DNA from 3 places in the Agromyces sp. NBRC 114283 genome. Region 2 is predicted to be linked to each of the others. Evidence: predicted binding sites of a transcription regulator. Region 2 holds the regulator's gene; each other region holds the start of a gene.
What was found. The regulator LexA, encoded in region 2, represses DNA repair genes until DNA is damaged. The targets are predictions, from matches to a motif close to TCGAACANNTGTTCGA.
Positions count from the first base shown of each region.

Region 1: a site for LexA is predicted at 1,958-1,973, ahead of QSJ60_RS05510 (HNH endonuclease signature motif containing protein). Genes of this name have one in related genera too.
Region 3: a site for LexA is predicted at 1,376-1,391, ahead of QSJ60_RS11380 (HNH endonuclease signature motif containing protein). Genes of this name have one in related genera too.

Region 1 is NZ_BSQP01000001.1:1,161,514-1,164,781, forward strand. Features, by position in the region: gene QSJ60_RS05500 (DEAD/DEAH box helicase) at 1-1,069, shown strand, start outside; gene QSJ60_RS05505 (hypothetical protein) at 1,308-1,757, shown strand; gene QSJ60_RS05510 (HNH endonuclease signature motif containing protein) at 2,130-3,268, shown strand, end outside.
Region 2 is NZ_BSQP01000001.1:2,704,615-2,707,882, forward strand. Features, by position in the region: gene QSJ60_RS13050 (histidinol-phosphate transaminase) at 1-301, opposite strand, end outside; gene QSJ60_RS13055 (LysM peptidoglycan-binding domain-containing protein) at 375-743, opposite strand; gene lexA (transcriptional repressor LexA) at 999-1,688, shown strand; gene metE (5-methyltetrahydropteroyltriglutamate--homocysteine S-methyltransferase) at 1,772-3,268, opposite strand, start outside.
Region 3 is NZ_BSQP01000001.1:2,355,615-2,358,882, reverse strand. Features, by position in the region: gene QSJ60_RS11380 (HNH endonuclease signature motif containing protein) at 1-1,363, opposite strand, end outside; gene QSJ60_RS11375 (beta-ketoacyl-ACP reductase) at 1,477-2,187, opposite strand; gene QSJ60_RS11370 (DUF3099 domain-containing protein) at 2,332-2,649, shown strand; gene QSJ60_RS11365 (hypothetical protein) at 2,646-2,888, shown strand; gene QSJ60_RS11360 (SURF1 family cytochrome oxidase biogenesis protein) at 2,885-3,268, shown strand, end outside.

The sequences.
Region 1 (3,268 bases), 1.5 Mb from region 2:
GCTCTCGCCCGATGCCGACGGGACGGCCCTCGGCGTCGAGATCCGCCTCGAGGTGGAACTCCAGCCGAACTTCGCCCTGAACCAGCCCCTCTCGCCGTTCGCGCTCGCCGCGATAGAACTGCTCGACGCCGAGACGAGCGAGCAGGGCACCGGCCACTACGCCCTCGACGTGGTCTCGATCATCGAGTCGACGCTCGACGACCCGCGGCCGATCCTCTCGCAGCAGGAGTTCCGCGCGCGCGGCGAGGCCGTCGCGGCGATGAAGCAAGAGGGGATCGAGTACGAGGAGCGGATGGCGCGCCTCGAGGACGTCACGTGGCCGAAGCCGCTCGAGGAGCTGCTCACGCACGCCTTCGAACGCTTCGCGGCGAGCCAGCCCTGGGTGCGCGACTTCGAGCTGCGGCCGAAGACCGTGGTGCGGGACATGTTCGAGCGCAGCATGTCGTTCGGGGAATACGTCGCGCTGTACCAGCTCGCCCGGAGCGAGGGGCTCGTGCTGCGGTACCTCTCCGACGCGTTCCGCGCTATCCGGCAGACCGTGCCGGAGGAGGCGAAGAACGAGGAGCTGCTCGACCTCATCGAATGGCTCGGCGAGCTCGTGCGCCAGGTGGACTCGAGCCTCGTCGACGAGTGGGCCGAACTGATCGACCCCGCCGCGCACCTGCCCGAGGACGAGGCGCCCGTCGTGCCGCCCGCGCCGCCCTCGGTCGTCACGAACCGGCGGGCGTTCACGGTGCTCGTGCGGAACGAGCTGTTCCGGCGCGTGCAGCTCGCCGCCCTCGATCGGGAGGAGGAGCTCGTCGAGCTCGACCCCGACGCCGGCTGGCCGGACGCCCTCGACGCCTACTACGCCGAGCACGATGCCATCGGCACCGGACCCGCCGCGCGCTCGCCTCGACTCGTCACGATCGACGAATCGGATGCCTCGGCCGGGATCTGGCGCGCCGAGCAGACCGTTGACGACCCCGCGGGCCACCACGACTGGCGGATTCGCGCCGTCGTCGATCTCGAGGCGTCGGCCGAAGCAGGCACGGCCGTGCTCGGCGACGTGGCGTTCGTGCGGTTGTAGGCGTGCGGTCGAGCGTGGGCGCGGGCGCGGGCGTGCAGCCGTGCCTGGGGGTGCGGTCGTGCATGGGCGTGTGGTCGTGCCTGGGGGTGCGGCCGTGCATGGCCGTGCAGCCGTCCCCGGGCGTGCAGCCGTACCTGCGGCTGGAGCCTTGACTGGGCGTGCATCACGGCTTGCCGTTCGCTGCACAGTCCCGCGCTCGGCCTTTCATCCGTCCTTCGTTCGCGCCTAGCGTCAGGACATGGCGCGCATCGACGAACTCCTGAACACGACCCTCCCGCTGCTCGACGTCGTCTGGACCGACGAAGGCGAAGCCGCCGGAATCCCCGACCCGGACAACATCGGCGAGGGGTTCGAGCTCGTCGGCCGACTGACGCAGGCCGAGAGCACGATTCACATGACGCACGTCTGGATCACCGAGGTCGATCAGGAGACGCCGTGGGTGCGCGAGCACGTGCACGACTACGACGAGGTGCTCACTTGGACGGGCAGCGACCCCGAGAACCCCCGGGATCTCGGCGCCGAGATCTATCTCGAGATCGAGGGTGAGCGCCGCATCATCACGACGTCCGGCTCCGCCTTCATCCCCGCGGGCGTCAAGCACTGTCCGCTCGGATTCATCCGCGTCGACCGCCCGTTCACGTTCAGTGCGTTGTCGCTCGCGCCGGAGTACGCCTCGCGCCAGGGGTAGGCGGTGGGCGCGCCCTTCCCTTGGCTCGGCTGGGGGAGTTCTGCATGTTCGGGGCCCTTCTCTCAGCTGTCTGGATGGTGTCCGGGGCGGCGTCGCGCGGTGATCGGTCGCTTCGTCACCCCGGTGCGTGCGAGACAGCCTCGCTGACTCGCTCGCCCGCGCCTAGCCCGAAGTGGCGCGATCTCGAAGTGGCGCGATCGTCGAACAGAGCTTCGAATCTCGTGGCCGGTTTGGGACGATGGAGGCATGACGAACTCCAGCACCGCTCCGGCGGCACTCGCCGCGTTCAGTGCGGCCGCCTCCGCCGTCGAGGCGGTGTGGCAGGGTGCGCTCACGCGTGCGAGCTCGCAGCCCGAGGGCGATGTGCGAGCGATGAGCGACGACGGATTGGTGCGGGTGGCCGAGGCGATCGCGGGCCTTTCCCGGCTCGCGGAGTCGCTGCAGGCGAGGGTGGCGGCCGAGCTCGACGATCGCTGCAGCGGCATCGCCGGCGACGACCTCGCGAAGGCGCGAGGCTTCACCACGCCCGAGCGGCTGATCGCACACCTCACTGCTGGTCGATACGTCGAGGCGGCCCGGCTCGTCGCGGTCGGCCGCGCCACGGCTACGCGCTCCTCCTTCACGGCCGAGCTGCTGCCGCCGAAGCGGCCTTCGCTGGCGCGTGCGCTTCACGACGGTGTCGTGGGTATCGAGGCGGCCGACGTGATCCGGCGGTTCCTCGACCGGGTCGAAGTGCGAGCCGACCCCGAGGAGCTCGCGGCATCCGAGGCGTTTCTCGTCGAGCGTGCCCCGGTCGTCGGGGTCGACGGCCTGGGCCTGCTCGTGAAGCGGCTCGAAGCGCGGCTCGATCCCGATGGCGTCAAGCCGCGCGAAGACGAGCTGCGCGCCAGGCGCGGGCTCCGCATCTGGCAGGACCGAGCGGGCATGGTCAATGTGCGCGGCGCATTCGACCCAGTGAGCGGCGCCCTCGTGAAGTCCGCGATCGACGCGCTCGTCAGCGCCGAGCTGCACCGCGCGCGCGACGCCCGGGCTCCACGGCCAGCCGAGACGGAGGGCGATCAGGCGACGTCGGAGACACGCACGGTCGCGCAGCTGAATGCCGATGCGCTCACTGATCTCGCCCGCCACGCCCTGGGCTGCTCCAACGTTCCGACGCTCCGCTCCGTGACGGTCGTGGTCCGTGCCGATGCCGAGGCGCTCGCCGCCGGGCGGGGTGCCGCATCCATCGACGGCATCGAGCAGCCGGTCTCATTGGAAACGGTCCGAGAGCTCATCAGCTCGGCGGGCATCTCGCCCATGCTGATCGGTCGAGGGGAACTGCCCCTCAAGCTCGGCCGCTCCGCCAGACTCTTCACACCCGCGCAGAAAGTCGCACTCGCCGAGCGTGACGGCGGATGCGCCTGGCCCGGATGCATGCGGCCGCCGAGCCATACTGAAGCGCACCACATCGCGTGGTGGAACCGCGACAGCGGACCGACCGACCTCGACAACGGCATCCTGCTCTGCAGCCA
Region 2 (3,268 bases):
GCAGCAGGTGCTGCAGCACCTCGTTCGAGCCGTTCGCCGCCCAGATCTGCTCGGGCGTGAGCCCGTGCCCGAGATAGCGGGCGAAGGCCTCGCGCAGTTCGGTGAACTCGCGGTCGGGGTAGCGGTTCAGCTGGAGGATGGCCGCCGCGACCCGCGCGACGATGTCGTGCGCGACGTCCTCGGGGATCGGATGCGTGTTCTCGTTCACGTTGAGGGCGACCGGAACGACCTTCTGCGGAGCGCCGTAGGGCGAGCGCCCCCTGAGGTCGTCGCGGATGGGCAGATCTTCGAAGCTCGTCACCACTTCATGCTAGTGATGCGCGACCCCCTGTGACTCCGCGCCGTGACGCCGCGCTGAGGCGGCACCGGAGCGCTCAGTTCGCGGCGGGAAGGGCCAGGCGCTGGCCCGGCTCGACCACCGAGGAGTCGAGCCCGTTGAGTCGGATGATGTCGTCGATGACCACCCGCGGATCAGCACCGGGGTCGGTCGCCTCGGCGATCTCCCACAGGGTGTCGCCGGCGCCGACCGTGACGTAGTCGAAGCTCGCGCCCGAGCCGCCGACGGCGTCGTCCGCCGCCGCGACGCCGGCACCGAGCACGCTCAACGCGGCCCAGATGACGAGCGGGAGCGCGCCGAGGGTCGTGAAGACGACGCGACCGCGTCGAGTCAGTCGGAGCCGCGTGCGGGCACCTGCGAAACCGTTCGCGGTGAACTCGGCACCGCTCGCCATGACTGCGCTCATCTCAACACCTCCAGGAGAATCGCACCCGGCCCTCGGCCGGGAGGGCCGGATGCGAAGCTGTGTTCCGAATCTATCTTCGATTGTTCGAATCTGCAAGCCGTTCTTCGAACATTGCGCCGCATCGGATTCGCGACACACTCGAAGGAATGTTTGCCGCACCCGCGTTGCGCGGATACAGTTTCGAATGTCAGAACAGAGTCCATCAGGGACCACCGACATTCCGGTCGCAAGACCGCCGACGAGGGGCGTCAGCACGTGAGCACCGAGACCGAGGGCAGCAAACCGGCCGCACGTGCGCGCCGCCGCAAGAGCCTGAGCGCGAAGCAGATCTCGATCCTCGAGGTCATCCAGCGCTCGGTCGCGACGCGGGGCTACCCGCCGAGCATGCGCGAGATCGGCGACGCCGTGGGCCTGTCCTCGCTCTCGAGCGTCACCCACCAGCTGAACCAGCTGGAGCTGGCCGGCTACCTCCGGCGCGACCCGAACCGGCCCCGCGCGCTCGAGGTGCTGATCGAGCTCCCCGGCACCGAGGAGCGCCAGCCGAGCGACGGCGAGCCCATCCCGGTCGGCGACGCCGCGATGGTGCCGCTCGTCGGCCGCATCGCCGCCGGCATCCCGATCACCGCCGAGCAGCAGATCGACGAGGTCTTCCCGCTTCCCCGCCAGCTCGTCGGCAAGGGCGAGCTGTTCATGCTGAAGGTCGTCGGCGACTCCATGGTCGACGCGGCGATCTGCGACGGCGACTGGGTTGTCGTGCGTTCGCAGCGCACCGCGGAGAACGGCGAGATCGTCGCGGCCATGCTCGACGAGGAGGCCACGGTGAAGGTCTTCCGGCAGCGCGACGGCCACACCTGGCTGCTCCCCCGCAACAGCGCCTTCGAGCCGATCCTGGGCGACGACGCCGAGGTGCTCGGCAAGGTCGTCGCGGTGCTCCGCGCAGTCTGAGGCCCCCAGACGCCAGGAACGGCCCGGGATGCCTCGCATCCCGGGCCGTTCCGCGTGCACAGCGCCGCGACCGGCCAGCCCACTCAGCCGCGGGCGAGCGACTCCCGCACCGAGCGGGCGGCTCCGACGAGGTGCGTGAGCGAGGCGACCGTCTCGTCGTAGCCGCGCGTCTTCAGCCCGCAGTCCGGGTTCACCCAGAGCCGCGACGCCGGCACCTCGGCCACCGCGCGCTCCAGGAGCTCGCGGACCTCGTCCTCACCGGGCACCCGGGGCGAGTGGATGTCGTACACGCCGGGACCCACGCCGTGGTCGAAGCCGCTGCGGCCGAGGTCCTCGACCACCTCCATGCGGCTGCGCGCGGCCTCGATGCTCGTGACGTCGGCGTCGAGCCCCCGGATGGCGTCGATGACGACGCCGAACTCGGAGTAGCAGAGGTGCGTGTGCACCTGCGTCGCCGGTGCGGCCCCGGCCGTCGCGAGCCGGAACGCGCCGACCGACCACTCGAGGTAGGCCGGCTGCTCCGCGCGGCGGAGCGGCAGCAGCTCCCGGAGCGCGGGCTCGTCGACCTGGATGATCCGGATGCCGGCGGCCTCCAGGTCCGCGACCTCGTCGCGGAGCGCGAGGCCCACCTGGCGCGCGGTGTCGCCGAGCGGCTGATCGTCACGCACGAACGACCAGGCCAGGATCGTCACGGGCCCCGTCAGCATCCCCTTCAGGTGCCGTTGGGTCAGCGACTGCGCGTAGGCCGACCAGCCGACGGTCATCGGGGCGGGGCGGGAGACGTCGCCCCAGAGGATCGACGGGCGCGTGCAGCGCGAGCCGTAGGACTGCACCCAGCCGTGCTCGGTCACCGCGAAGCCGTCGAGCAGCTCGGCGAAGTACTGCACCATGTCGTTGCGCTCCGGCTCGCCGTGCACGAGCACGTCGAGGCCGAGTTCCTCCTGGAGGCGCACGACCCGCTCGATCTCTTGCTCGATGATCGCGCGGTAGCCCGCATCGTCGAGCTCGCCGCTCGCGAGCGCGGCGCGAGCGCGCCGGAGCTCGCCGGTCTGCGGGAAGGAGCCGATCGTCGTGGTCGGCAGCTCCGGCAGCCCGAGGTCGAGCTGGGCCTCGACGCGGGCGTCGTAGTCGACGCGGGCGAAGTCAGCGTCCGAGAGGGCGGCCAGCCGCTCGCGGACCGCCGGCACCCGCACCCCGGGCGCGCCGGCCCGGTCGACGAGGGCGGCCGAGGCATCCGCGAGCTCCGACTCGATCGCCTGACGGCCGTGCGCGAGCCCGCGCGCGAGCGTCGCGACCTGGGCGACCTTCTGATCGGCGAACGCGAGCCAGCTCGCGAGGCGCGGGTCGAGCCGCTGCTCGTCGGCCAGGTCGTGCGGCACGTGCTGGAGCGAGGTGGAGCTCGCGATCGCGAGCGAGCCGGCCAGCCCCTCGAGCGCGACCGCGCGGTCGAACGCCGCCGCGAGGTCGCCCCGCCAGATGTTCCGCCCGTCGATGACGCCCGCGACGAGCGTCTTACCCGCCAGGCCCGCGCGGGCGGCGTCGTCGAGTCCGCTCGGGAGCTCCCCCCGCACGAGGTCGAG
Region 3 (3,268 bases), 350 kb from region 2:
TGGGGGTGTGCCAGGTGATGGTGCCGTCGGGGGTGCGGGTGATGCGGAACTTGGTGTGGTGTTTGAGGGTGTGGTCGGTGCGGCAGGTGGGGGCGAGGTTGGTGGTGTTGGTGGGGCCGCCTGCGGCCCAGGGGTGGAGGTGGTCGAGGTCGCTTTGGTGGGCGGGTCTGGTGCAGCCGGGTCTGGTGCAGGTGCCGTAGTGGTGGGTGAGCCAGCGGCGTTGGGCGGTGGTGGTGCGGTATCGGGTGCGGTCCAGGGTGAGTGGGGCGGCGGTGATGGGGTCGGTGATCAGGCGGAGGAAGGTGGGCGCGTGGGCGAAGAGGTGTCGGGCGGTGTCGTCGTCGATGGGGCCGTGGCCGTCGAGCTCGGCCGGCGTGTAGCTGCCGTCGGGTGGGGTGGTGCGGGTGAGGGTGAAGGCGGGGATGGTGATGAGGATCTCGGTGCGCACGGCGGTGGGGGTTCCGTGGCCGGTGAGCCAGTCGGTCGCGGTGTCGGCGCGGACTTGGTCGAGGGTTCGGGTCTCACCGGGCTGGCCTGACTGGTGGGTGGCGGTGGCGTGAACGCGGGCGTGGATGCGGGCCGCGTCGACGGCGGAGACGTAGAGGCTGATCCACGCCATCCCGTCGGGGGCGGGCTCGAGGATCAGCCGTCGGGTGGTGTGGGCGCGCTGGTGTCGGGCTGCTGCGGTCTCTGGGGGTTCGAGTCGGGTGCGGAGCCGTCGGGCACGCTGCCGGAACCGGGGCAACGGGATCGTGCCGGCAAGACCGGCGAGGGTGTCGTCGAACTCTGCGAGTGCGGCGGCGTGCCGGGCGGCATCGGCCGGGGTGCGGTGCGGGTCGTTGAGGGGTACTCCGTCGAGGGTGTCGAGCGCGGCACGTACCTCGGCGTACGAGGCGATGCCGTCACGGAACCTCGCCCACAGGCGGGGCAGATACCGGTGGGCGACAGCAGCGTGGTGGGCACGGTTGCGGATCGTCGCGGCCGGCAGTTGCAGCCGCATCGACAGTTCCGCCGCGACCGAGCGGGCGGCGAGCTCTGCGACCGGGATGCCGCCGCGGGACTCGGTGTGGTGCGCGTCGGGGTGGACGTAGAGTTCGGGGTGGGTGTCGGCGAGCGCGAACGCCTGCCGGTACGCGTCGAGCTGCACGGCCTGCATGCGATTCGCTTCCAACTGGGCGCCCTCGGCGGCATCCAGCGTGGCCTGGAGTTCGGCGAACACGGCCCGCGACCCGCCAGCGGCCGACGCGACCCGCCACCCATCCAACGACGGCCAATCAGGATCAGCCCACTCAGCCTCAGCCCACTCGGCAGCACTGACCGCGGCCGGGTCGGCCGGGTCGTCGGGGTGCAGCGCATCGGGCATACCCCGACACTATCGAACACAGCTTCGAAACTCACCACCAAAGTGGCGCGCTTGCGAACTCGAAGACGTCGGACCAGGCGCGCCACGCAAGACACGCGTGAGGCCAGCTCCGCTCAGTGCCCCATCCCGAGGCCGCCGTCGACGGGGATGACGGCGCCCGAGATGTACGCGGCGTCGTCGGAGGCGACCCACGCGACGACCTTCGCGACCTCGCTCGGCACCGCGAAGCGGCCGGCGGGGATGTTCTTCTTGTACTCGGCCTGCTGCGCCTCGGGGAGGGCGTCCGTCATGTCGGTCTCGATGAAGCCGGGCGCCACGACGTTCGCGGTGATGCCGCGCGCGCCGAGCTCGCGGGTGAGCGAGCGAGCCATGCCGACCAGGCCGGCCTTCGACGCCGAGTAGTTGACCTGCCCGGCGGAGCCGTAGAGGCCGACGACGCTGGAGATGAGCACGACCCGGCCGAAGCGGGCCTTCAGCATGCCCTTCGAGGCGCGCTTCACCACGCGGAACGCGCCCCCGAGGTTGGTGTCGACGACCTGTTCGAAGTCCTCGTCGCTCATCCGCATGAGCAGCGTGTCGCGGGTGATGCCGGCGTTCGCGACGACGACCTCGACCGGCCCGAGCTCCGCCTCGATCTCGGCGAAGGCGCGGTCGACCGACTCGCTGTCGGTGACATCGGCGCGAACCGTCAGCGAGCCGGCGGGACCCTCGCCCGAGCGCGCCGTGACGGCCACCCGGTGGCCCTGCGCGAGGAACTCCTCGGCGATCGCGTATCCGATCCCCCGGTTGCCCCCGGTCACCAGCACGGTGCGGCTCGTCGTCATATCGGCTCCATTTCGAGTCGGAAGAGAAGGCGGACCTCGCCCGAGGCCCGTCCCAGCATAGAACGTCGTCCATTCCCGGCATCCGCTCGGCCGAGACGGACGTAGGCTTGAGAGGAGGAGCGCCGTCAGAGCCCGGCGACCATCATGAAGCAGCAGTCGATCACCTCGCTGCCGCCCTCCCCCGATCAGGAGCGGCGCGCGCGCATGCTCAAGTACACGATCGCGATGACGATCCGTGTCGGGTGCATCTTCGCCATGCTCTTCGTGCAGGGCTGGTGGCTCGCGATCTTCGCGGCGGGGGCGATCTTCCTGCCCTACGTCGCCGTCGTGCTCGCCAACGCGCAGGGCTCCGGCCGCGCGGGGCAGATCGTCTCCCCCGAGCGGGCGCTTCCCGCCGCGCCGACGCAGACCCGCGGCGACGACGCCGACCGACCCGATTCATCTGCCGGGGGCGCAGCATGATCGGCGGACTGGGCGGCGGCCCGGCCGAAGCCGTCTGCTCGCGGGCCGGCTGCAGCGCGCCCGCGCGGTGGCGGGTCGAGTGGAGCAATCCGCGCATCCACACCGACGGCCGCACCAAGACCTGGCTCGCCTGCGACGACCACGTCGAGTACCTGCGCGGCTTCGTCGAGGCCCGCAGCTTTCCCGTCGCCGTCAGCCGGTTCGTCGCACCGGCCGCCGCTCCCGGAGGAGATGAATGAGCCGCTGGCGCTTCCTGATCGCCCCGCGCTGGGCCGGGTACCTCGCCCTCGTGATCGTGTTCGCGATCGTGTGCTCCGCCCTCGGCACCTGGCAGCTGAACCGCCGTGCCGAGGCCCTCGCGGAGGTGGCCCGCATCGACGCCAACTACGACGCCGATCCGATCCCGCTGGCCGAGGCGCTCCCCGAGCTCGACGCCTTCGACGTCGAGCAGCGCTGGCAGGTCGTCGAGCTCCGTGGCGAGTACCTCGCGGAGGACGAGGTCGTCGTCCGCAACCGACCCTTCTCCGGCACGACGGGCTTCGAGGTGGTCACGCCGTTCCGGCTCGACAACGGCGACGTCTTCATGGTCGACCGCGGCTGGGTCGCGCAGAACTCGGAC